Regions from separate parts of the Flavobacterium sp. JLP genome, predicted to be linked through region 1. Evidence: riboswitches for the same ligand, from Rfam matches in the RefSeq annotation. Region 1 holds a riboswitch; the other holds the start of a gene.

Region 1 (3,396 bases):
CAACAACCATAATGATTAAAACAGATATACTTATAATTGGAGCAGGCCCAACAGGTTTATTTGCCGTTTTCGAGGCAGGATTATTAAAATTAAAATGCCATATTTTAGATGCATTGCCACAAGCAGGAGGACAGCTTTCAGAATTGTATCCAAAAAAACCAATTTATGATATTCCTGGTTTCCCAGAAGTTTTAGCAGGAGATTTAATTGATAACTTACAAGAACAAATTAAGCAGTTTGAGCCAGGTTATACATTAGGAGAGCGCGCTGAAACCATCGAAAAACAAGAAGACGGAAGTTTCATTGTAACATCAAATAAAGGAACTAAATTTCACGCGCCTGTTATCGCAATCGCAGGAGGTTTAGGAAGTTTTGAGCCACGCAAGCCACTGATTGAAGATATCGAGTTTTATGAAGATAAAGGAGTTAAATACTTCATTAAAAATCCGGAGAAATTCAGAGATAAAAGAGTTGTAATTGCCGGAGGAGGAGATTCAGCTTTAGACTGGAGTATTTTCTTGGCAAATGTAGCGTCAGAAGTTACTTTAATTCACCGTAGAAATGAATTTAGAGGAGCGCTAGATTCTGTAGAAAAAGTACAGGAATTAAAAACAGCCGGAAAAATCAAATTGATTACTCCAGCAGAAGTTATCGGAATCAATGGTGCAGAGCACGTTGAATCTTTAGATATAGAAGAAAACGGCGCACACCGTAAAATCGAAACTGATTTCTTTATTCCGCTTTTCGGATTAACACCAAAATTAGGACCAATCGCAGACTGGGGATTAGAAATCGAAAAAAATGCCATTAAAGTAAACAATGCATTAGATTACCAGACAAACATTCCGGGAATCTTTGCCATTGGAGACGTAAACACATACCCAGGAAAATTAAAGTTAATCCTTTGTGGATTCCACGAAGCAACTTTAATGTGTCAGGCGGCATACCAAATCATCAATCCAGGTAAAAAATACGTATTGAAATATACAACAGTTTCTGGTGTAGACGGTTTTGACGGAACTCGTAAAGAAGCTCCAAAAGCAGTTGTCAAGGCGATAGTTTAATCTGAGATGCTGAGAAACTAAGGTTCTAAGTGACTAAGATTTTTTATATAGAAAGCTCAAACTTTTTAAAGTTTGGGCTTTATTTTTTAGAAACAAATTAAACATAGCCAGTGGTTTCAACCACTGGAACACAACGCATGAACACAACGCATGAATATAATATATTAACAAGGAACAATGAATTATCACAATATGTTCCCCGCGGTTGAAACCGCGGGCTATATTTGAAAATCAAAGTCAAGCTTTAACCTTAGAACCTTAGAACCTTAGTGACTTAAGAACCTCAGAACCTTAGAAAAAAAACATTTGCAAATAGAAAGCCTATTTCATACCTTTGCACTGTTCTTAAAATTATTGTCAGTTATCACGAAAGGCGGAGGGATAGACCCAATGAAACCTTAGCAACCCTTTATCATAAAGAAGGTGCTAAATTCTACTTTATACAACATTTTCCAGTATTAAAGATAGATAACACAAATACATTACTTGTATTTCTCAAACTTTTCCAGACAACTTACAATATTTACTGAAGCAATTCAGTATCATGAGCGAATCATTGGCGCATTTTTGCTGTCAATAGTTCCCGCTTTCGCCTATATCTCTCCGTTTCACTGCGAGGATACCGGCTCAATCGGGGCTAATGAGCAGGCAATTGTGCACTTTTGGAATTAATTTGAAAAAAAAATATCGAAGGTTAAATCCGACAGGCTTTTCAATCCCGAGGCTTCGGGACTGTTGGGTTTAAATAGAGCCTTCAAAATCATAATTAAAAAAGCTTGGCGCCTTAGCGTCTTTGCGGCAAATATAAGATGGCAATAACAATTCAGGAAGCAATAAAAAAAAATATCCTAATCCTTGACGGAGCAATGGGAACCATGTTGCAGCGCTATAACTTTTCGGAAGAAGATTTTCGTGGAGAGCGTTTCAAAGATTTCCCGCATCCATTAAAAGGAAACAACGATTTACTATCCATAACACAACCACAAGCAATTCGCGATGTTCACGCTGCTTATTACGAAGCCGGTGCAGATATCGTAGAAACCAATACTTTTTCAGGAACTACAATCGGTATGGCCGATTATTTCCTGGAAGATTTGGTTTACGAATTAAACTACGAATCGGCTAAACTCGCCAGAGAAGTAGCCGATGAGTTTACTGCAAAAAATCCAGACAAACCACGTTTTGTAGCCGGTTCAATCGGACCAACAAACCGTACGGCAAGTATGTCGCCAGACGTAAACGACCCGGGTTACAGGGCCGTAACGTTTGACGATTTAAGAATCGCTTACAAACAACAAGTTGAAGCTTTAATGGATGGTGGCTGTGATTTATTATTGGTAGAAACTATTTTCGATACTTTAAATGCCAAAGCAGCACTTTTTGCAATTGAAGAAGTAAAAGACGAACGCAATATCGATATTCCAATCATGGTTTCAGGAACCATTACAGATGCTTCTGGAAGAACACTTTCTGGACAAACAGTTGAAGCATTTTTGATTTCAGTATCACATATTCCGTTGTTGAGCGTAGGATTCAATTGTGCTCTTGGAGCCGATTTGTTGAAACCGTATTTAAAAACATTAGCACAACACACGCAGTTTAACGTTTCGGCACATCCAAATGCAGGATTGCCAAACGCATTCGGACAATACGATGAAACGCCGGAACAAACTCAGGCATTCATCAAAGAATATTTAGACGATAATTTAATCAACATAATCGGGGGCTGTTGCGGAACAACTCCGGATCATATTAGGTTGATTGCTGAGGTTGCGAAAGGTTATAAGCCGAGAGTAGCGCCGGTTTTAGCGTAATATTTTAAGTTTCCTGCAATTCCGAAGCTTCGGGACAAAAACTTGTAGGTATGAATTGAAATATACATGATAAATATAAATATTATTAAATGTTTATTGAGAAGATGGGGAAGTATTTAAAGCTTTTTTAAATTCAAGTTGGTATGATACGACGAATCCATATTTATATTTGTGTATCTGAATTAAAAAGTATTAAAAGTGAGATTGATAATAACGAAAAGTTCAAAATAGAAAGTAATGGTAAAATATACCATATTACGACAAAATTAGAATTTAGGCTAATAGCGATCCCGAAGTTCGTGACGAACCGGAGGGACGCGCCCAAAATTATAAGTAATAGTTTAAGAAGTACATACAGAAATTTAATTTTATGAAAACCTTATTTATTTTTTGCTTCACAGTTCTATTTTGCTTTGTAAGTTATTCTCAAGATCAAAATAGAGCCTTAGAAAATGAATTAGTAAAAGTAAAAAATCAAGCATTTTGTGATTGTTATTCTAAAGCTTTATCAGGAAAAG
Region 2 (3,396 bases), on a different contig from region 1:
TTAAACAAATGTAGCGCTGCAGTTTAGACAAAGCCGCCGTCATTCCTGTTCCTGTAGTTACCAAAACATCAGTTGCATTGGCATTTACATGTTTTTTGATTAGTTCTCTCGCATGCTGATAAGCATACGTTGAAGTTTTTCCGGTTTGACTCGAAAATGAATGCGTATTGGCAATCATCGGACCTATTTTAGTCAGCATGATATCTTCAATCGGACCATATAATCTGCCGCTCGCAACCCAATCTGCATACAGTAATTTTTGCTTGCCGTAAACCGATTTAAAAGTATGATTAACTCCAATTGTATTTGCTCTAAATTTAGAAAAATAACATTCTAATTCTATTTGTTGTGTTTCTGTCTCAATCGCATTCATTTCCTTATCATTTAAATTTTAATCTATTTTTCTCTTAGAAAATTTCCTTTTTATGATTAAACCTTTTTATTTAAAAGTGCTTTAAGTGTAGTTTGAAGTTCCTCTCCGCGAAGATTTCTTGCTACAATAATTCCTTTTGAATCGATTAAATAATTAGCCGGAATTGCTCTTACACCATATAATTTAGCGATTGTGCTGTTCCAAAAGGTTAATTCAGAAACCTGAATCCAGTTTAAACCATCATCCTGAATTCCTTTTACCCAGTTTTCTTTCTTTTTATCCAAAGAAACGCCCACAATATTGAATCCTTTGTCGTGAAATTCTTTGTAAGCAGCTACAATATTTGGATTTTCTTTTCGGCATGGTCCACACCATGAAGCCCAAAAATCGATTAAAGTATAGCCTTTTAAATTTTCAGAAAGCTGAACTGATTTTCCTTCAGGATTCTTACCTGTAAAATCTGGTGCTTTTTTGCCAATCTGTAATCCGTTTAAAACCGTTACAAGTTCTTTTAGTTCTTTCACGTAAGTGGTATTTTGCTGGCTTTTATCAAGCAAAGCTATATTTGCCAAAATTTGATCTGGTGTTAATCTGTACGACCAATTTCGATATAAAACATAGGCAGAAACAATAGAATTTGGATGCTCTGTAATAAATTTGCTGATTTCGATGTCATTCTCTTTTCTATAAGCATCGAATAATTCCTGAGAAACTGATCCCTCAACCACAGAAGCGCTGTAATATTTCTTTGGACTTAATTTTACGGTAATTGGACCTTTTTCTAAGAAAATATAAAATGGCGAATTTTCTGTATTAACACTTAAACCATAAAGTTCTGGAGTTTTTACTTTTGTTTTGAAAGCAAATTTCCCGTCTACAACTTTTACTGAATCTATCGTAGTAAACATTTTGTTGTGGAATTTTTGCAGGTAAACATAATTTGCTACTGTATCTATAACAGTTCCTTTTAATTGTAAATTATTTTCTTGCGCCTGAGTTTGGGTAAAGCCAAGAAATAAAGCAAAACCGATTAGTATCTTTTTCATTTGGTTTGGATTTTAAATTGAATTTTAAGTATAATTTGTTGTCGTTTAGTTTAAAATTGGACAAAAAAATTCTTCTGTCACTTTTGGAATGGCTTTTATCAAATGTTGTAAAAACAGAAAAAAGGGGATTAAAAATTATCAGCTTCACATTCGGAAAACTATGAGTTTGTTTTCTGTGAATGATAGTTTAGTGTGTTCGGGACTAGCTTGTAAAAATAATGGCTCATTCTTCATCTTAATTGTAAAAGTTTTAAATAATTAATGAGCTTATTCAGATTTTCTTAGGAAATCGTTCTTATCTGTCCGCCAAAGCGGAAGGATTTAGCACCTTATTTGGCAACAGGTTGCTAAGACTTCATAGGGCCTACTCCCTCAGTCTTTCTGGATAAGTCATGCAAAATTTTCTTTGCTGATGCAAATATATACAAATTCTACAGAATTAGTATAGTTTAAAAAAGTTTTTTTTTTAAAATTTTAAAAATAAAATCTTAAAAGAACTTTATAGACTTAATATCAATAAATTAAATCACTGAACAATTAAGTATTATTAAATAAACTGTTCATCTTATTAACTTTCAAATGTAAATTAGATTCTAAATCATTTTTAAATTACAATGTCAGAGATAAAAAACTTGAATCATTTTATAAATATCCTTCAAAAAACGATTAATTTAAAACTCTAACTTGTTGTTTTTCTCAACTAAAACAAGAGTTAACTTACAATTCAATAATGTAAACTTAAAACAGAGTTAATCACAATTTAAATCTTATTTAATATTACAATAGTTATTTTTTAAATACTCCAATAATCAGAGTCATAAATTATCAAAATAGCATTTCTGAAGTTGTTGATAGATAGTTATTGTTGAAGTCTCAAAAAAAATAAATAATATTGCTAAATTGAATAAAACGTTTATAGTATGTCAATTAATTCCAGTTCAGAGCAAAATAAACTTCTCTATGAATTATCTCAAGGGAGCGAGCTGGCGTTTACACAATTGTACAATCAATATAAAAACATTGTTTTTTCAACAGCTTTAAAAATTACAAAATCTAAAATTTTGGCAGAAGAAGCTGTACAAGATGTATTTTTAAAAATTTGGCAAAATCATGAAAACCTTGCCGAAATAGCCAGCATCGAAAATTATCTTTTTATTGTATCTCGAAATCATATTTTCGATATGATTAAAAAAATAGCTAGAGAAACTTCCTTAATTTCTGAAATTGAACACATTAATACTTCTTCAAACGATACTGATACGATTATAAAAGACGATCAGTATAATGTTATTTTAAATCAAATTGTAGAACAGCTTCCTTTTCAACAGCAAAAAATTTACAAAATGGCCAAGTGGGATGGACTAAGTCACCAAAAAATTGGAGAAGATTTAGGAATTTCTACAGAAACGGTAAAAAAACATATGGCGTTGGCATTAAAATTTGTGCGTCATAAAATTTCGCCTTACATGAATATGTTTATGTCGATTCTTTTGTTTTTGATGCTTTATATTCTTCTTCCATATGCAAAGAACTATACCTAAATTTATTTTTTTTACATTTTTTTCACTTTCGATTACTCCCTCCCTATTTTTCAATCGTCATTATAATAAAGATTATTATTTATTTAGGTTACCCCTAAATTTAATATGGCTCTTTCAAAAAATAAAGCCCCAAGCTTACCATAAATTAGTATTAACTCACATTTATAAATAAATGGAAAAAAAAGTATTTGAAGAATTATTTGAAAATTACCTTCAAAATAATCTCTCTGAGGCAGAAGAAAAAAAACTGATGGAGATTGTTCAAGAGGGAATTTACGATGATTTCATAAAAGAAAAAATTCAGCTGTTATTGAAAGAAAACGATAATGTGGAATTAGATAAACAAAAGGGAGACGATATCCTTCAATTTATCCTTTCGCAATCTGAATCTGATATAAAAACTAAAGTTATTCCGATTTCAAGAAAAGAAAATTCG

The links. A riboswitch is a leader RNA that binds a small molecule or an ion and turns the genes downstream of it on or off. The one in region 1 is predicted to bind S-adenosylmethionine.
Region 2: another riboswitch for S-adenosylmethionine. It lies ahead of IRZ83_RS13720 (TlpA disulfide reductase family protein); the one in region 1 lies ahead of IRZ83_RS08675 (homocysteine S-methyltransferase family protein).

What each region holds. Positions count from the first base shown of each region.
Region 1 covers NZ_JADKPS010000002.1:748,324-751,719, forward strand. The annotation lists gene IRZ83_RS08670 (NAD(P)/FAD-dependent oxidoreductase) at 12-1,064, shown strand; SAM riboswitch class I at 1,423-1,539, shown strand; gene IRZ83_RS08675 (homocysteine S-methyltransferase family protein) at 1,874-2,878, shown strand; gene IRZ83_RS08680 (hypothetical protein) at 3,249-3,396, shown strand, end outside.
Region 2 covers NZ_JADKPS010000005.1:135,177-138,572, forward strand. The annotation lists gene IRZ83_RS13715 (aminotransferase class V-fold PLP-dependent enzyme) at 1-373, opposite strand, end outside; gene IRZ83_RS13720 (TlpA disulfide reductase family protein) at 430-1,419, opposite strand; SAM riboswitch class I at 1,712-1,811, opposite strand; gene IRZ83_RS13725 (RNA polymerase sigma factor) at 2,340-2,960, shown strand; gene IRZ83_RS13730 (FecR family protein) at 3,133-3,396, shown strand, end outside.